4 regions of the Streptomyces sp. NPDC048278 genome follow, and region 1 is predicted to be linked to each of the others. Evidence: riboswitches for the same ligand, from Rfam matches in the RefSeq annotation. Region 1 holds a riboswitch; each other region holds the start of a gene.
What was found. A riboswitch is a leader RNA that binds a small molecule or an ion and turns the genes downstream of it on or off. The one in region 1 is predicted to bind cyclic di-AMP.
Positions count from the first base shown of each region.

Region 2: it holds a riboswitch for cyclic di-AMP, as region 1 does, so the genes downstream of both, AB0D74_RS35930 (transglycosylase family protein) here and AB0D74_RS15485 (C40 family peptidase) in region 1, are expected to answer to the same signal.
Region 3: it holds a riboswitch for cyclic di-AMP, as region 1 does, so the genes downstream of both, AB0D74_RS26815 (NlpC/P60 family protein) here and AB0D74_RS15485 (C40 family peptidase) in region 1, are expected to answer to the same signal.
Region 4: it holds a riboswitch for cyclic di-AMP, as region 1 does, so the genes downstream of both, AB0D74_RS02575 (LysM peptidoglycan-binding domain-containing M23 family metallopeptidase) here and AB0D74_RS15485 (C40 family peptidase) in region 1, are expected to answer to the same signal.

Region 1 covers NZ_JBEZLP010000007.1:203,186-207,883, forward strand. The annotation lists gene AB0D74_RS15465 (8-amino-7-oxononanoate synthase) at 1-678, shown strand, start outside; gene AB0D74_RS15470 (DUF397 domain-containing protein) at 789-1,016, opposite strand; gene AB0D74_RS15475 (helix-turn-helix transcriptional regulator) at 1,026-1,886, opposite strand; gene AB0D74_RS15480 (ATP-binding protein) at 2,099-2,557, shown strand; gene AB0D74_RS15485 (C40 family peptidase) at 2,592-3,065, opposite strand; cyclic di-AMP (ydaO/yuaA leader) riboswitch at 3,069-3,253, opposite strand; gene AB0D74_RS15490 (hypothetical protein) at 3,615-3,923, opposite strand; gene AB0D74_RS15495 (ATP-dependent Clp protease proteolytic subunit) at 3,931-4,566, opposite strand.
Region 2 covers NZ_JBEZLP010000027.1:126,712-131,409, reverse strand. The annotation lists gene eno (phosphopyruvate hydratase) at 1-868, opposite strand, end outside; gene AB0D74_RS35930 (transglycosylase family protein) at 1,214-1,897, opposite strand; cyclic di-AMP (ydaO/yuaA leader) riboswitch at 1,902-2,075, opposite strand; gene AB0D74_RS35925 (transglycosylase family protein) at 2,270-3,268, opposite strand; gene AB0D74_RS35920 (cytochrome P450) at 3,446-4,698, opposite strand, start outside.
Region 3 covers NZ_JBEZLP010000016.1:102,685-107,382, reverse strand. The annotation lists gene pcrA (DNA helicase PcrA) at 1-2,182, opposite strand, end outside; cyclic di-AMP (ydaO/yuaA leader) riboswitch at 2,495-2,669, shown strand; gene AB0D74_RS26815 (NlpC/P60 family protein) at 2,677-3,834, shown strand; gene AB0D74_RS26810 (tellurite resistance/C4-dicarboxylate transporter family protein) at 4,017-4,698, shown strand, end outside.
Region 4 covers NZ_JBEZLP010000001.1:556,657-561,354, reverse strand. The annotation lists gene AB0D74_RS02580 (alpha-galactosidase) at 67-2,139, shown strand; cyclic di-AMP (ydaO/yuaA leader) riboswitch at 2,447-2,607, shown strand; gene AB0D74_RS02575 (LysM peptidoglycan-binding domain-containing M23 family metallopeptidase) at 2,612-3,592, shown strand; gene AB0D74_RS02570 (SGNH/GDSL hydrolase family protein) at 3,770-4,555, shown strand; gene AB0D74_RS02565 (TetR family transcriptional regulator C-terminal domain-containing protein) at 4,600-4,698, opposite strand, start outside.

The DNA of each region.
Region 1 (4,698 bases):
GCCCTCGGGACGCACGAGGGGCCCGCCGTGGTCGTCTCCGACACGGTGTTCTCCGTCGACGGGGACGCGGCGCCGCTGGCCGCACTGGCCGAGGCGTGCCGGGAGCGCGGTGCCGGGCTGCTCGTCGACGACGCGCACGGGCTCGGCGTGCTCGGGGACGGCGGGCGGGGCGCGGCGTACGCGGCCGGGCTCTCCGGCGCCGACGACGTGGTGGTGACCGCGACCCTGTCGAAGTCGCTCGGCAGCCAGGGCGGGGCGGTGCTGGGGCCGGCCCGGGTGATCGACCATCTGGTCAACGCGGCCCGGACGTTCATCTTCGACACCGGCCTGGCCCCCGCGGCGGCGGGCGCGGCGCTGGCCGCCCTGCGGCTGCTGCGCCGCGAACCGGACCGTGCGGCGCGGGCCCGTGAGGTGGCCGCGGAGCTGCACGCACGGCTGACCGCCGCGGGTCTGGAAGCGGTACGTCCGGACGCCGCGGTGGTCTCCGTGCGGGCCCCGTCCCCGGAGCAGGCCGTGCGGTGGGCGGCCGACTGCCGGACGGCAGGCCTGGCCGTGGGCTGTTTCCGTCCGCCGTCGGTGCCGGACGGCATCTCACGGCTCAGGCTGACCGCCCGTGCGGACCTCTCCGGGGCCGAGATCGAACGCGCTGTACGTGTGATCGGCAAGACACGACCATGAGTCGGCGTGACACGGCCGGGCCTGGCTCGCGAGCGGATACGGAGTCGGGGATGGATGGGTACGAGTCTGATCGATTTCGTTCGTATCTGGTCAGACTCTTCTGGGGCTGATCAGCCGGCGAACGCGGCCGTGAAACCCGTCCAGCTCTCGGGGGAGAAGAGCAGGGCGGGTCCGGCCGGAGCCTTGGAGTCGCGCACGGCGAGCAGTCCGGCCGAGGGGCCGGAGCGCGGCCGTGCCGTCTCCACGCAGTTGTTCGCTCCGGTGCTGTAGCTGCTGCGCAGCCACCTCAGTCCGTGCAGATCAGCACTTGAAGGTACGTTCCGAGGCAGTGCAGTCATGGTGCCTCCTTACGCGCCGTCAGCTATTGCGGCGATGTAATCCAACGAGTCCTCGGGCGAAAGGGCGTGGATCCGGAGCGTGTCGAACGCCTCCGTGTAGGCCTGGAGGTCTTCTTTCCGCTCCAGGTAGAGGCTACTCGTCAACTGGTCGATAACAACCACGTCCAGATCAGAAGTGCTCGGAAATGAGAAGATTACGAAAGGCCCGGTGATGCCGATATGCGCCCCGGCCGCGAACGGCAGCACCTGGAGCCGTACTTGGGGCAGCCGGGCCGCCTCCATCAGCCGCACCAGCTGCCGCGCCATCACACCGGGACCGCCCACCTCCCGGCGCAGCACCGCCTCGTCCAGGACCGCGCTCAGCTCCAGCGGCGGATCCTGGCGCAGCACGTCCTGCCTGGCCAGGCGTACCTCCACCAGGGTGTCGAGGGAGTCGTCGGCCCGCGCGTCCATGGCCGCCCGGGTCACCGCCCGCGCGTACTCGGGGGTCTGCAGCAGCCCCGGCACGACCAGGGTCTCCAGCGTGCGCATCGCGCTGGCCTGTGACTCCAGACTGATGAAATCGCGGTAGGCGGGCGGCAGTACCCCACGGTAGGCGTGCCACCAGTGGTGCCGCCCCGCCGTGTCCTCCGACCCCGCCAACACCAGCAGCAACTCGCGCAGTTGCCCCTCGACCACGCCGTAGGCGTCCAGGAGTAACCGCACATCGGCCGGTTTCACACCGCTGGCGCCGGTCTCGATCCGGCTCACTTTCGACTGATGCCAGCCCACCAGACGGGCGGCCTCACCGCTCGTGAGGCCGGCGCCGGTGCGCAATGTGCGCAGTTCGGCGCCCAGTTTCCGGCGGCGTACCGCGGGACCGTTCTGCATGGGCTACTCCTTACTCCTTCCGAGCCGCCCAAATACGGTCTGAGGTCGCAGAGTTCACCGCTTCGAGCGACAGATATATGCATATCTTGGTGGATCGCTCCCCGTGACCGGCCCGGTAATGGCAGTCTGGCGAAGAAGCACCAGTCCGGGACCGTACTCGAACCATCCGCACTGTGTCGGACTCCGGTCCCGAGGAAAGGGACGACGTCGCCATGGCAGACCACCTGGAAGCATCCGTCACTCTGCCGAGCGATCCCGCCTCGGTCTCCGCCGCCCGCGCCTACGCGCTGGACACCCTCGCGGAGTGGGGCCTGCCACCGGAGACGGAAACCGCGGACACCATCCGCCTCATCATCTCCGAACTCGCCACCAACGCCGTGCAGCACACCTTCGGGCAGTCGCCCACCTTCACGGTGGACCTCGTGCTCGACCGTGACGAGCAGCTGCGCATCGGCGTCACGGACAGTCATCCGCGCTTCCCCAAGAGACTCCCCGCCGCGGTCCAGCAGGACAACGGGCGCGGCATGGTCATCATCCGCTGGCTCACCGCCGAGTGCGGCGGCAAGCTCCGGGTGCGCCCCACCAGAGAGGGCGGCAAGACCGTCTCCATCGAACTGCCCTGGACGATCCCGGCGGGCACCGTCACCGCGGCCGGCCAGCAGGAGCCGTAGCCCCGAGCCCCTGCAGGCCGGCCGTCGGTGCGGGTCAGCTGACCCGGCCGTACCAGACGCTGCGCGTCCAGATCTTCTGGAGCTTCACCACGTCCCCGGTCTTCGGGGCGTGCCAGATCTTTCCCTTCCCGGCGTAGATGCCGACGTGGTAGACGCTGGAACCCGAGTGGAAGAAGACCAGGTCCCCGGCCTTGCGGTTGCCGGCCGAGATGTGACGGGTCTTGTTGTACTGCTGGGCCGCCGTACGCGGCAGCTTCTTGCCCGCCTTCTTGAACGAGTACAGCGTCAGCCCGGAGCAGTCGAACCTGTTCGGTCCGGTGGCGCCCCACCTGTAGGGCGAGCCCTTCTTCGAGGCGGCGATCTGCAGTGCCTTCGTCGCCATCGTGGCGGCCGAGGCGTCGGAGGCGACGCCCGGTATCACGATCGAGCCGCCCACGGCGGCGATGGTCAGCGCCGAGGCCGTACCGGCCCGGGCCATCAGCGACGGAACACGATTGAGCGCAGTCATGCGCAACCCTTCGTCAGCCGCCTGTGAAGGATGACCTGTCGGATTCGGGCTGGCGAAGTTGCCCGGCCGTGTCACCACGGCTTCACCCCAAGGGCTGCTCGGCTCGGTCATGGCGCGACCGTGCCGGCGACCCGTCGTGCTTGGGTCCTCCACTCCTGCCGATGCACTTCTGTCGACGGGTCAATCCGGGCGGCGGCAGGACTCGGCGTCCGCCCGGACCGCCCCGCCGCTGTGGCGGGGGCTTGTCGTCAGACAGGGATCTTCACGCACTCGTGTCCGAAAATCCCAACGGAATCGGGGATTTGTGGGGTTACTCACCACCCACCCGTTCGGGTGGACAGCCCTGTGTTCGATTCTCCGTCAACTGCCCTGCGTAGCCCCGGACCTGCGCGAAAGCCGTTCGCGGACACCCCCGTGCGGGCAACCTGAGCGGCCTCCACGGGAAGGTAAAACCACGCCACGCTCCGCCGTTCGGCGGTAACCCCTTTGGATCGTTTCGGCTCGGGCCCGGTCGTTCCGTCGACGCGCCGCACCGGCGTCCGGAGGGTGTCACCGTACGCAGTCGGGCGGGAGTACGACGCGAGCGGTCCGGCGCTCGCCGTCGAGCACCCGCAACGCGCGTGTCAGCGTGTCCCCGTGGAGCTCCGTCTCGCCCCGCAGATGCATCAGGGCGAGCGCGTCGCGCAGCTCGGCCGCCGCGCGCACCAGCGCCTGCGCGGCGCGCAGCCCGCGGTAGGTGTCCTCGTTCTGCGCCGGGTTGATCCGGCCCAGCAGATCCACCACGTCCAGGTAACGGTCGATCAGTTCGCCCTCGGCACGGGTCAGCGCGGGCAGCGGCGGCAGCTCCGGCGGCAGCATCGGCGGCTCACCCCGCGTCCGGCAGGCCGGGCGAGGTACGGCGGGCGGGCATGACCCGGTCCACCAGCCCGTACGCCAGCGCACCCGGCGCGTCCAGGACCAGGTCCCGCTCCAGGTCCTGGTGCACCTGGTCCGCCGTGCGCCCGGTGTGCTGGACGAGCATTCGTTCGATCATGGCCCGGACCCGGTCCAACTCCGCCGCCTGGATGGCCAGATCACTCGGCTGGCCCTGCACCGGTTGCGGCAGCGACGGCTGCTGGAGCACGATCCGCGCGCCGGGCAGCACGGACCGCTTGCCCGGAGTGCCGGCCGCGAGCAGGACCGCCGCCGACGCCCCCGCCTGCCCGAGACAGACCGTCTCCACGTCGCAGGTCACGTACTGGACCGTGTCGTAGATCGCGGCCATCGCGCTGTACGACCCGCCCGGGGAGTTGATGTACAGCGAGATGTCCCGCTCCGGAGCCGTGTGCTCCAGGTACATGAACTGCGCCATCACGTCGTTGGCCGACGTCTCGTCGACGGGCGTGCCGAGGAAGACGATCCGCTCCTCCAGCAGCTTCGAGTACGGATCCATGGTGCGGTGCCCCGTGCTCGTGCGTTCCGTGAACTCGGGCAGGACGTAGCGGGCGGACGGTCGGGTCATGACGTACCCCTCCTCGCGACTGAGGCGGCCCGGGAGCCGAGCCTTCTGTTGAAAATGTACAGGACGTACAGATCATTGAGTGGGGATTCCGCTGTCGCCGAACAAGATGTGATGTCCGGGGTGCCCCGTAAG
Region 2 (4,698 bases), on a different contig from region 1:
CGAACAGCGGGTCCTCGATGGAGACCAGCGGGTAGGAGGCGACGAGCTCCTCGTAGTACTCGGTCATCTCGGCGGCCGAGCGGGACTTGCCCTCGAACTCGTACTTGCCGTCCTTGTAGAACTCGGACGCGGCGACGTCGAGCGCGAGCGCGATCTGCTCGCCGGGGACGTAACCGGCCTGCTTGATCGCCTCCAGGATGAGGTCGAGCGCGGCGCGGTTCGACTCCAGGTTCGGGGCGAAGCCGCCCTCGTCGCCGAGGCCGGTGGCCAGGCCCTTGCTCTTCAGGACCTTCTTCAGCGTGTGGTAGACCTCGGCACCCCAGCGCAGCGCCTCGGAGAAGGACTCCGCGCCGATCGGGGCGATCATGAACTCCTGGATGTCGACGTTGGAGTCCGCGTGCGAGCCGCCGTTGAGGATGTTCATCATCGGGACGGGCAGCAGGTGCGCGTTCGGGCCGCCGAGGTAGCGGAAGAGCGGCAGGTCGGACGCCTCGGAGGCGGCGTGCGCGACGGCGAGGGAGACGCCGAGGATGGCGTTGGCGCCGAGCGAGCCCTTGTTGTCGGTGGCGTCCAGGTCGAACATGGCCTGGTCGATCAGGCGCTGCTCGGTGGCGTCGTAGCCGACGAGCTCCGGGCCGATCTGCTCGATGACGGCGAGGACGGCCTTCTCGACACCCTTGCCCAGGTAGCGGTTGGGGTCGCCGTCACGGAGCTCGATGGCCTCGAAGGCACCGGTGGAGGCGCCGGACGGAACGGCGGCACGACCCGTGCTGCCGTCGTCGAGGCCGACCTCGACCTCGACCGTGGGGTTGCCTCGGGAGTCCAGGATTTCCCGGGCTACGACGACGTCGATGGACGGCACGAGCATCTCCTTCTTGGGATGTGACGCTGGTTGTGCGGGGCGCACGCGGGCCTCGTCGGCCCTTGCTCAGCCTTGCGACTAGAGCCTAACCGTCCAAGGGCCGTCGGCCGGCACGACCGACCGGCCCGTGGACACACAGACGGTACTCATTGTTCACGTGCGGAACAAAGGGGGTCCCGATGAAGAACGGAAGAAGAGCGGGCCACGGAGCCCGACGCAAAGAGAAACCCCGCTCCGGTGCGTTCGGGGGAAAACGCACCGGAGCGGGGGCTCGTGGGGGACGGGGGTGACCCTCACGTGGTCCCCACTATGAGGACCACGGCTGTGTGGGGGCTGTGGTTCAGCTGGGTCTTACTTCAGGTGCAGCTGCTGGCCCGGGTAGATGAAGTCGGCGTCGTCGACGATGTCCTTGTTCAGCTTGAACAGCGCCTGCCAGCCACCCTTGACCTTGTGCTTCTCGGCGATCGAGCTGAGGGTGTCGCCCTTGACGACCTTGTACTCGCCGTCGCCCTTCTTGACCTTCTTGCCGGTCGGGGTGGTGACGGTCTTCTTGGCGGCCGGGCGCTCGGCGGAGCGGGAGGCGGCCTGGGTGTCGGTCGAGCGGGTGCTGGTGCTGCTGCTCGACGAGGAGCTGGTCGAGCCGGCGCTGCCGCCGGTGTAGGCGGCGCCGGACAGGCCCGTGCCGCAGACCGGCCAGGCGCCCTTGCCCTGCGCGGCGAGGACCTTCTCGGCGATCGTGATCTGCTGCGCCTTGCTGGCCTGGTTGGCCTGCGCGGCGTACTGCGTGCCGCCGTACGCGGCCCAGGTGGAGGCGGAGAACTGGAGACCGCCGTAGTAGCCGTTGCCGGTGTTGATGGACCAGTTGCCGCCGGACTCGCACTGGGCGACGGTGTCCCACTCGGAGGCGGTGGCGGCGGAGGCGCTGCCGGCCGCCATCAGCGGCGCGGCGACGGCGACGCCGGTGACGCCGGCGACGGCGATGGCGCGGACGGCCTTGGACGGACGGCGGTGCTTGCCCTTGCCGGAGAACAGCATGGATCGATCCCCTCACCGACGCCTGCGAGGTGAGCTGTCGGGTTCGGGCCGGTTGAGTTGCCCGGCCGCACACCGTGTGTCGGTGCGCGGCTTCACCCCGAGCCGGATCGGCGGCCTCAACCACCGGTCCCGGCACTTACCTTGGGTCCCCCGCTCCTGCCTACGGCGCATGACGCGACGACTGTTCCCGGACGGCCGCTGGCAGGACTCGGCGTTGCGACGGCCGGGGCTCGTGGTGACGAGCGGCCTTGACCGTAAACAGGCGATCCGGTGAATTTCAAAGATGATCAGGGCTTCTGAGACTCATCCCACACTTTCACCAAAACGGACATTCAACTCGAAGCGGGGCGCCAACTCCCGCCGCTTTTCGCCCTATTCGCTGCCGAGTTTCAGGGTCTGACCGGCGGTGATGGCGTTCGGGTCGGCGCCTATGTCGGCCTTGTTCGCGTCGTAGAGCGCGCGCCATCCGCCGTCGAGGTCAAGGGAGTCGGCGATGGAGGCGAGGGTGTCGCCGTCGCGGACGGTGTAGGTGCCGCTGCCGGAGGAGGCGTGCCGGCCGGAGGAGGAGGCGCTCTGACCGTTTGTCACGCTTTCGTCCGCCGAGCCGCCACGGTGCTTGCCGCCGCTGCTGACGGCACCCGTGTCGACCAGGCTCCAAGAGCCTCCGGTCTGCCACGAATTGTCCGAGTCGTCGGATTCGACGGCATCGGGGCTCCCGCTCGCCTTCGAAGCCTCCGAGTCGGAGCCGGACTTGGATGATTCCGGCTTGTCCGTCTTGCTGGACTTGCCGGAGTCGTCCGACTTGGAGCCGCTGTCGGCACTCGCGCTCGGCGAGGGGGTCGCGGACTCGCTCCCGGAGTCCGCGGCACCCGAGGAGGAGTCGGCACCGGAGGACGAGGACGAGTCCGACAGCCCGGAGGACGAGTCCGACGAGTCGGAGGAACCGGACGAATCACTCGAGTCGCCGAGGCCCGTGTCGACGTTCACCGACGCGTCGTCGGACGAGAGTCCGGCGATCAGGGCGCAGGTCCGCCAGGCCTTGGTGCCCTGGTCGGCGAGCATCTTCTCGGCGACCGCGATCTGCTGCGAACGGCTCGCCTGGTCGGGGGTGCCGGCGTACTCCAGGCCCCCGTACTCGCTCCAGTCGTCCAGGGAGATCTGGAGGCCGCCGTAGTAGCCGGTGCCGTTGTCGGCGCTCCAGGAGCCGCCGCTCTCGCACTCGGCCACCTGGTCCCAGGTGGAGCCGTCGGCCGCGCTGGCGTTCACCGCACCGAGGAGCGGGAGGGCGATGGCGGAGCCGGTCACCCCGGCCGCGACGAGGAGCGCCGGAGCCTGGCGGGGGCGACGGTGACGACCGTTCCCGGAGAGCATGCGGAAACCTTTCGAGCGACAGCGGTGACCGGCACGGCGGGTCCCGCAAGGGCGCCGTGCTGATGGGTGAACGTATCGGCAGACGATCACTTGTCACAAGTTAATGCCGCGTAGATCACGTGAAGATCACAGACTTGAACGCTGGTCATCTTTTGCCCGTAGGGGCAGGTGGAGGCTTCAGCGGCCGGTGGGCGTGAACTCCACGGGGAGCGTGCGCAGCCCGCGCATGATGAGCCCGCCGCGCCACCGCAACTCGCTCTCGTCCACGGCGAGTCGCAGGTCGGGAAGGCGGGTCAGGAGACCGGCGAGTGCGGTCTGCCCCTCCAGGCGGGCGAGCGGGGCGCCCAGGCAGTAGTGGATGCCGTGGCCGTACCCGAGGTGCTGGTTGTCCCGCCGGGCGAGGTCGAGGGTGTCCGGCTCGGCGAACCGCTCCGGGTCCCGGTCGGCCGCGGCCAGGACGACCAGGACCGGGTCGCCGGGCGCGATGTGCTGCCCGCCGATGGCGACCGGCTCGGTGGCGAACCGCCAGGTGGCCAGCTCCACCGGCCCGTCGTAGCGCAGCAGTTCCTCGACGCCGGTCTCCAGCAGCCCGCGCTCGCCGGCGGCCAGGGACTCCTGCAGGCGGGCCCGCTGCCCGGGGTGGGTGAGCAGCGCGTACGTGCCGTTCCCGATCAGGTTGACGGTGGTCTCGAAGCCGGCGAACAGCAGGATGAAGGCCATGGCCGCGGCCTCGTTCTCGGTGAGGTGCTCCCCGTGGTCCGAGGCCCGGATGAGCCCGGAGATGAGGTCCTCGCCGGGACCTGCCTCAGCGGGCAGCGCCTCCCGCTTCCGGTGGATCAGCTCGGCCAGATATCCGCGCATCTTCTTCACCGACCGCGCGACCCCGCCCCGCGGCCCGCCCCCGTGCCGGATCATCATCCCCGCCCAGTCCCGGAAGTCGTCCTGGTCCTCGGGCGGGACGCCGAGCAGGTCGCAGATGGCGTAGATGGGGAGCGGGAAGGCGAACTCGTGGATGAGGTCGGCCTCGCCCCGCTCCGCGAACCCGTCGATGAGCCGGTCGGTCAGCTCACGGACCCGCGGCGCGAACTCGGCCACCCGGCGCGGAGTGAACGCCTTGCTCACCAGCCGCCGCAGCCGGGTGTGGTCCGGCGGGTCGATGTTGAGCAGGTGCGTCATCAACTCGGCCTTGCGCTCGCCGGGGATGCCGGTCTTCCCCTTGGCGTGCGCGGGCTCGTCGTGATGCGCCGGGTTCTTGGAGAGCCTCGGGTCGGCCAGCGCCTGCTTGGCGTCCCCGTACCGCGTGACCAGCCAGGCCTCCACCCCGCTGGGCAGCCGGGTCCGCCGCACGGGCTCGTGCTCCCGCAGCCAGGCGTAGGCGGGGTAGGGATCGGCGGCGAACTCCCAGGTGAAGAGGTCGGGGGCGGGATCGG
Region 3 (4,698 bases), on a different contig from region 1:
GCGCCATCGCCCCGGTCCGCTTCCACTCCAGATACGCGCCCGGGATCTCCTCCAGGAAGCGCGAGGCCGGGTTGTACGACGGCTGGCCCCAGGCGCTGCGCATCGCCGACCGCGTGAGGTACAGCCGCTCCCGCGCGCGCGTGATGCCGACGTAGGCGAGCCGCCGTTCCTCCTCCAGCTCCTTGGTCTGGCCGAGGGCGCGCATGTGCGGGAAGACGCCGTCCTCCATGCCGGTCAGGAACACCACCGGGAATTCGAGGCCCTTGGCGGTGTGCAGGGTCATCAGGGTGATGACGCCGTCGCCGTTCTCGTCGTCGTCGGGGATCTGGTCGGAGTCGGCGACCAGGGCGACCCGCTCCAGGAAGTCGGCGAGCCCGGCCTGCTCCTCGCCCTCGCCGGACTCCTGCTCGAACTCCAGTGCCACGGAGGCGAGTTCCTGGAGGTTCTCGATGCGGGTCTCGTCCTGCGGGTCCGTGGAGTTCTGCAACTCGGCCAGGTATCCGGTGCGTTCGTAGATCGCCTCCAGGACCGTGGCGGGCCCGGCACCGGACTCCACGACCGTACGGAGGTCCTCCATCAGCGTGTTGAACCGCTTGACCGCGTTCGTCGACCGCGCGGCCATGCCGTACGCCTCGTCGACGCGCCGGAGCGCCTGCGGGAAGCTGATCTTCTCGCGCTGGGCGAGGGCGTCGATCATCGCCTCCGCGCGGTCGCCGATTCCGCGCTTGGGGACGTTGAGGATGCGGCGGAGCGGGACGGAGTCCTCCGGGTTGGCGAGCACCCGCAGGTAGGCGAGGACGTCCCGGACCTCCTTGCGCTCGTAGAAGCGGACGCCGCCGACGACCTTGTAGGGCAGGCCGACCCGGATGAAGATCTCCTCGAAGACACGGGACTGCGCGTTGGTGCGGTAGAAGACGGCGACATCGCCCGCCTTCGCCTCGCCCGCGTCCGTCAGACGGTCTATCTCCTCGGCGACGAACTGTGCCTCGTCGTGCTCGGTGTCGGCGACGTAGCCGGTGATCTGCGCGCCCGCGCCCGCGTTGGTCCACAGGTTCTTCGGGCGGCGGGACTCGTTGCGCTCGATGACCGCGTTGGCGGCGGAGAGGATCGTCTGCGTGGAGCGGTAGTTCTGCTCCAGGAGGATCGTCGTCGCGTTCGGGTAGTCCTCCTCGAACTGGAGGATGTTGCGGATCGTCGCGCCCCGGAAGGCGTAGATCGACTGGTCGGCGTCACCGACGACGCAGAGCTCGGCGGGGGGCAGGTCGGGCTCGCCGGTGCCGACCAGCTCGCGCACGAGGGCGTACTGCGCGTGGTTGGTGTCCTGGTACTCGTCGACCAGGACGTGCCGGAAGCGGCGGCGGTAGTGCTCGGCGACGTCCGGGAAGGCGCGCAGCAGATTGACCGTCGTCATGATCAGGTCGTCGAAGTCGAGGGCGTTCGCCTCGCGCAGCCGGGACTGGTAGAGGGCGTAGGCCTGGGCGAGGGTCTTCTCGAAGCCGTCGCTCGCGCGGGCGGCGAAGTCCTCCTCGTCGACCAGCTCGTTCTTGAGGTTGCTGACCTGGGCGCTGAAGGACTTCGGCGGGAACCGCTTGGGGTCGAGGTCCAGGTCCCGGCAGACCAGGGCCATCAGGCGCTTGGAGTCGGCCGCGTCGTAGATCGAGAAGGAGGAGGTGAAGCCGAGCTTCTTGCTCTCCCTGCGCAGGATCCGCACGCAGGCGCTGTGGAAGGTCATCACCCACATCGCGTTCGCGCGCGGGCCGACGAGGTGCTCGACGCGCTCCTTCATCTCGCCCGCGGCCTTGTTGGTGAAGGTGATCGCGAGGATCTGGCCCGGGTGCACCTGGCGCGCGCCGAGCAGGTGGGCGATGCGGTGGGTGAGCACGCGCGTCTTGCCGGAACCGGCGCCGGCCACGATGAGCAGCGGGGAGCCGGCGTGCACGACGGCCGCCCGCTGGTTGTCGTTCAGCCCCTCCAGGAGTGCGGCCGGGTCCAGGGCCGGGCGGGCGGCGCCGTCGCGGTAGTAGGCGTCCCGGTCCGGGGGCATGTCGAACTTCCCGCCGAACAGATCGTCCGGAATCGACTCCGGAGCGTGCTCGTCCTCGGGCGGCGGCGGAGGTTCCTCGTCATGGCCGCGGGGGGCCTGGAGGTTCGCCAGGAAGCTGTCGTCAAAGAGGCTGCTCATCGCTCTCCGAGTCTAGGGCGCCCCACCGACAACCGGCCGCCGCCCCGAAAACTCGTCCCGGTCACCGAACAGATCCACTCCGTCACGGCCGGTCGACGCGCGTCACGCAGCAGGGAACACCCGTCTCGAACCCTTCGACACCATCGGGCAAGCCGCCCATAACATCCCGAATCGCGCCGCCCGGACCCCACACAACGCCAAGGTCACGAAAATGTATCGGGCATATCGCACATCAAACTTCACAGAGACCACACGAGTTGGCTAGCGTGCCGGGCAGGCCGCACGACCCCCACCGGCGAACGTCGCCGGGCCGCACGGCCTCCGCCGAGTCCGGAGTGCCGCCGCGCACCCGGAGCCGGGGACCCACACCGACCTTGGGGTGAATCGGTCCCGACTCCCCACCGGAGAACGGACCGTAGGGCAACCCTTCCGAACCACCCGCCCGAACCCGACAGCTAACTCGGTAGGCGGAACGCTGGAAGGAGTCGCCCCCGTTGGCGTCGCACCGCAAGTCCCGGCCGTCAGGAACGCGCGCGGCAGGCATACGCACCCCCGCCCTGGCCACCGCAGCCCTCACCTCCATGGCCCTGTTCTCCCAGACGGCCGAGGCCGCCCCCTCCGACGACGGCAAGCCGAGCCTGGAGGAGGTCGAGAAGAAGGTCGACTCCCTCTACCGGCAGGCGGAGTCGGCGACCGAGAAGTACAACGCGGCCAAGGAGCGGACCGGCAGGCAGCGCAAGCAGGTCGACGCCCTGCTCGACGACGTCGCCCGGCGCACCGACCGGCTCAACAAGGCGCGTGAGGAACTGGGTTCGTTCGCGGCGGCCCAGTACCGGACCGGGGCGAGCGTCCCCGACACGGCGACCTTCCTGCTCGCGGACAGTCCCCAGGACTACTTCGACCAGGACCAGCTGATGAGCCGCCTGACCTCGCGCCAGAAGGGCGCGGTCGACGACTACGTCACCGAGCAGTCCGCGACCATGAAGAAGCGGCAGGAGGCCTCCCAGAGCCTCGACACGCTCACCGAGACGCAGGACGACCTCAAGACCGCCAAGACCACCGTGCAGACGAAGCTGGCCTCCGCGCGGGAGCTGCTGTCGCAGCTGACGGCCGCGGAGAAGGCCCGGCTGGCGGCGATCGAGAAGCGGCAGCAGGAGGCGGCGGACCGCAAGGCGGCGGAACTGGCGAAGCAGCAGGCCGCGGCGGCCGACCAGGCGGCGTCGTCCTCGGCGTCGAGCGGCTCCTCTTCCGACTCGGGCTCCGGCTCCGGTTCCGGCTCGGACTCCGCCTACGCCACGAAGGCCGCCAAGGCGATCGCCTTCGCCCGCGCGCAGATCGGCAAGCCGTACGTCTGGGGCGCCACCGGCCCCGGCTCCTACGACTGCTCCGGGCTCTCCCAGGCCGCCTGGAAGGCCGCGGGCGTCTCCCTGCCGCGCACCACCTACGACCAGGTGAACGCCGGCACCACCGTCCCCCTCGCCGACGCCCGGCCCGGCGACCTGGTCTTCTTCTACGACGACGTCAGCCATGTCGGCATCTACATCGGCAACGGCATGATGATCCACGCCCCCAAGCCCGGCGCCTACGTCCGCGAGGAGTCGATCTACTACGGCGGCGAGTCGATCATCCACAGCGTGGTGCGGCCGGCCTGACCCTCACGGGGCGCCCGCCGTCCCCCGGGCGCCCCACCCGCTCCCCCGCACTCCCCCGCCCGTCCCCCGCACGCCTCGGCGCACCGGCGCGCGGTTTTCGGGCCGCACGCGCGCGTGCATCGTTCGTGACACGCGCGCGTGCCCCGTTCGTCCTGCGGCAGGCTCTCCCTAGCATCAGGGGCATGTCCGGCATGTCACCCCTCCGCGCCTGGTGGGCGCAGCGTCCGCCGGCGGCCGGGGCCGCCGTGATGGCCACCGGCATCCTGTCGGTGGGGCTGCACCTGGCGGGCGCTGAGACCGTGTCCAGGGTGGCGCTGGTGCTCGCCTGCGTGATGTGGGCGGCGCTGGCGGCGGACTTCGTCGTACGGCTGGCACGGGATCGCCGGCGGTGGGCGCGGGAGGCGCGGACGCCGGGCGCGCTCACCGCCGTGGCGGCGACGACGGTGCTGGGGACGCGGTTCTCGGCGCTCGGGTGGCAGGCCCTCGCCGAGGCCCTGCTGGCACTGTCGGTGGTGCTGTGGCCGCCGTTGCTGGTCCTCGTCGTGCGGCACTGGAGGCCGCGGATGCCGGGAGCGGTGTTCCTGGCCTGTGTGGCCACGCAGGGGCCTGCCGTGCTCGGCGCGACGCTGGCGGCGGCCCTGACGACGGCGTGGCTCGCGCACCTCTCGCTGGTCCTGTTCTGGCTGGGCCTTGCGATGTACGGGCTCGCCGTGCCCCGGTTCGAGTGGCGGCAGATCGCCCAGGGGCCCGGTGACCAGTGGGTGGCGGGCGGCGCGCTCGCGATCTCCGCGCTGGCCGGGGCGCGGCTGCTGGCGGCCGACAGCGCGCGGCTGTACCTGTGGAACGACGACGACCGGGGCGTCC
Region 4 (4,698 bases), on a different contig from region 1:
GAGCCCGTGGCCCTTGATGATGTTGGTGCTTGAGCGGATCTGTTGGCCCCTGTGTGAGGTTTCTCGATGGTGGACATCGCCGAAAACGGTCGTACCTGGCTCCTTTCGGGCCCCGGCAGCAGCTACGCGCTGCATCTGACGGAGGCCGACGAACTGCTCCACCTGCACTGGGGCCCCAGGATCCGGCTCACCGACGCCGAGGAGCTCAGCACCCGGGCGCTGCCCGGCTACTGGCCCTTCGAGTCCCCGCTGGACGGCCGTGAGGAGTACCCGGTCGAGGGCGGCCCCCGCTTCGTCCGTCCCGCGCTGTCCGTGCGGACCGACGAGCGCCGGGGCACCGAGTGGACCTTCGACTCCTACGCGGTCGAGGAGGACGAGCTCCGGCTGCGCTTCACGGACGACGGGATCGTCATCACCCTGCACTACCGGATGCGCGGCGATGTCGTCGAGCGCTGGGTGACCGTCGACAACGAGGCGCACGCGCGCGTGGAGCTGCTCCGCGCCGACCCCGCCACCTGGACGCTCCCCGACCGCGAGGGCTGGCGGCTCTCCCAGCTGCACGGCCGCTGGGCCGCCGAGTCCCGGCTGGTCAGCGCCCCGCTCACCTACGGCGAGAAGGTCATCGGCAGCCGGCGCGGCCACACCGGCCACCAGCACCTGCCCTGGGTCGCCCTCGACACCGACGCCACCGAGGAGCGCGGCGAGGTCTGGGGCTGCGCCCTCGGCTGGTCCGGCTCCTGGCGCATCGCGGTCGCCCAACTCCCCGACGCGCGCGTGCAGATCACCGGCGGCGCCGGCTACGACGACTCGGGCCTGCTGATGCTGGCCGAGGGCGAGTCGTACACCAGTCCCGTCTTCGCGGGCCTGTGGACCGACGGCGGCTTCGGCGGGGCCAGCCGCGCCTGGCATGCCTACCAGCGCGCGTACGTCATCCCGGACGCCGACCAGGACCGGCCCGTGCTGTTCAACTCCTGGGAGGCCACCACCTTCGACATCTCCGAGGACCAGCAGGCCACCCTCGCCCGCCGGGCCGCCGCGATCGGCGTCGAACTGTTCGTGGTGGACGACGGCTGGTTCGGCGCCCGCACCAGCGACCACGCCGGCCTCGGCGACTGGACGCCCAACCCCGACCGCTTCCCCAAGGGCCTCAAGCCGCTCGCCGACTACGTGCACGCCCTCGGCATGCAGTTCGGCATCTGGGTCGAGCCCGAGATGGTCAACGCGGACAGCGACCTCTACCGCGCACACCCCGACTGGGTGCAGTACCAGCAGGGACGGAAGCGGACGGAACTCCGCAACCAGCTCGTCCTCAACCTCGCCCGCGAGGACGTCCAGGAGTACCTCTGGCAGCAGCTCGACACCCTGCTGTCCAGTGCCCCGATCGACTACGTCAAGTGGGACTTCAACCGCTGCTTCACGGATGCGGGCTGGCCCGGCGAGCCCTACCCGCAGCGCCTGTGGGTCGACCACGTGCGCGGGCTGTACGCCCTGCTCGACCGGATCCGCGCGGCCCACCCGGACGTCGCCATCGAGTCCTGCTCCGGCGGTGGCGGGCGGATCGACCTCGGGATCATGAGCCGCACCGACGAGGTGTGGACCTCCGACAACACCGACCCGCTGGACCGGCTCGCCATCCAGCACGGCTTCAGCCAGATCCACCCCGCCCGGGTGATGTCCGCCTGGGTCACCGACAGCCCGAACCACCAGCTCAACGACCGGGTCAGCTCGCTGCGTTTCCGGTTCGTCAGCTCCATGGCCGGGGCGCTCGGCGTAGGCGGCGACCTCTCGAACTGGACCGAGGAGGAGCTCGCCGAGGCCGGCCGTTGGGTGGAGCTCTACAAGGAGATCAGGCCCTTGGTGCAGCGCGGCGACCAGTTCCGGCTGCGACCGCCGGCCGGCGGGCTCAGCGCGGTGCAGTACACGCTCGGCGACGAGACCGTCGTCCTCGCCTGGCTGCAGGCGCAGAGCTACGGCGAGCCGGCACCGGCGCTGCGGCTCCAGGGGCTCGACCCGACGGCGTCGTACGAATGCCTCGAAACGGGCGAATCGCACGGAGGTGCCGTTCTCCTGCATCACGGGCTGCGCACCGGGCTGAAGGGTGACCTGGATGCGGCAGTCATCCGGCTTCGTCGGATCTGACCTATCTGCCCGAATTAGTGCTTTCGTTGCAACTCGCCATGGAATAAGGGGACGTGGCGTGACGTGCGTGAGGAGCGTCATATTCGTGACCGTCCGTCGCGCGTCATGCTCACGTAATTCCGGCGCCTTCCATGAGGGTTGGATAAACGAATAGATCGGAATTCACGGAGGGTGACCGGGATTTCCGGAAGCGGATCAAGTGAAATCCGGACGGCCGGAACCGACTGCTTGTCCACGTCCGTCCCACTCGCTTACGTTCGCCACACATCCGGTCGGAACGCCGAATCCTGCCGCCGCCCGGAGTCCCCACACACACTCACCCGTGCCCGGCAGGAGCGGGGGACCCACCAGGTATGACCGCCTGTTCCGGTTCCCGGGACGGCTTGGGGTGTAGCCGCGTCTTTCGGCGCGGCCGGGCAGCTCCAGCCCGAACCCGACAGCTCACCTCGCAGGCGCAGGAGAGGAATGCGCCATGCCCGCGAAGGGTAAGCACCGCCGCCCCAAGTCCCAGCGTTTCACCCGCTCCATGGCCGTCGCAGGAACCGGTGGCGCCGCGCTGGCTCTGCCGCTCATGGGGACCACCGGAGCCCACGCGGCCACTCCGCAGTCCCTTTCCGAAAAGACCACGCAGTCGCTTCCGGTGATCGAGAAGACCGCGGTGAAGCAGGCGCCCGCGGGGAATTCCGGCGCCACGCATTCCGCGCACCGCGTCTACACGGTGGTGTCCGGCGACTATCTCTCGAAGATCGCCCGCGACCAGCACGTCCGCGGCGGCTGGCACCGGCTCTACGCCGACAACCGGGAGGCCGTCGGCGGCAACCCCTCGCTGATCCACCCCGGTCTCGAGCTCGTCCTCGGCGGCCGGCACGCCGCGACGACGGACTCCGGCTCCCGTTCGCGGGTCCACGCGGACCCACAGCCGTCCAGGTCGACCGCGTCCTCGTCCTCGGCCTCCTCGAACGATTCGAACCGCACGACCGGTTCGAACGACTCTGCCGGTTCGAACGACTCGACCGGTTCGGAAGGTTCGGTGGCGACCGCCTCCGGCTTCGCCCTCCCGGTCACGGGTGGCGCCATCGGCACCGGCTACCACGTGGCCGGCAGCATGTGGTCCAGCGGCTACCACACGGGCGTCGACTTCGTCGTCCCGACCGGCACCCCGGTCAAGGCCGTCGGCGCCGGTACGGTCGTCACCGCCGGCTGGGGCGGCGCCTACGGCAACCAGGTCGTCATCCGGCTCGCCGACGGCTACTACGCGCAGTACGGCCACCTCTCCGCCCTGTCCGTCTCGGTCGGCCAGACCGTGACCGCGGGCCAGCAGATCGGCCTCTCCGGCGCGACCGGCAACGTGACCGGCCCGCACCTCCACTTCGAGATCCGTACCACCCCCGACTACGGCTCGGACGTGGACCCGGTCGCCTACCTCCGCGCCAAGGGCCTCACCGTCGGCTGACCCCGCGTTCGTCGTCACTCAAACGCCGCTGGCCAGGGACTTATTCCAAGGTTGGCAAAGTATTTAAGGGTGTCTTATGTCACCGAGCGTCAAGCCCTTATTACGGTCGCGTAGGTCACAGTCGAAGGTGAATCATGGTCCGATGTGGGAGACGATTCGAAGAGTGACAATGCATCAGTGATCGGGTCGTACGCAGCGGTGGGGGACAGCTTCACCGAGGGCGTGGGAGACCCCGGCCCCGACGGGGCGTTCGTCGGCTGGGCCGACCGGTTCGCGGTACTGCTGTCCGACCGGCGGCCCGAGGGCGACTTCAGCTACACCAACCTTGCCGTGCGCGGGAAACTGCTCGACCAGATCGTGGCGGACCAGGTGCCGCAGGCCCTGGAACTCGCCCCGGACCTGGTCTCGTTCTGCGCGGGCGGCAACGACATCATCCGCCCCGGCACCGACCCCGACGAGGTCGCCGAGCGGTTCGAGCGGGCCGTGGCCCAGCTGACCGAGGCCGTCGGCACGGTGCTGGTGACCACCGGGTTCGACACCCGGGGCGTGCCCGTCCTCAAGCACCTGCGCGGCAAGATCGCCACGTACAACGGACACGTCCGGGCCATCGCCGACCGGTACGGCTGCCCGGTCCTGGACCTCTGGTCCCTCAAGACCGTGCAGGACCGCCGCGCCTGGGACGGCGACCGCCTGCACCTCTCGCCCGACGGGCACACACGCGTGGCGCTGCGCGCCGGCCAGGTGCTCGGCGTCGACGTGCCGGCCGATCCCGACCAGCCGTGGCCCCCGCTGCCGCCCCGCGGCACCCTGGAGGTCCGCCGCGACGACGTGCACTGGGCCCGCGAGTACCTCGTCCCGTGGATCGGGCGCCGGCTGCGCGGCGAGTCGTCCGGCGACCACGTGACGGCCAAGGGTGCGCTCTCCCCGGACGACATCAAGATGCGGATCGCCTCCGTGGCCTGAGGCGGCACCGGCGGGTAAGGGGCGGCCTCCTGGCGGGCCGCCCCTTACTCGTGCCCGGGCAGCCCCAGTTCGCGCGCCAGCGCCTCGTCGACCCACTGCTGCGCCCTGGCCCGGGGCACGGCTCCGGGGTACGACGTCAGCTG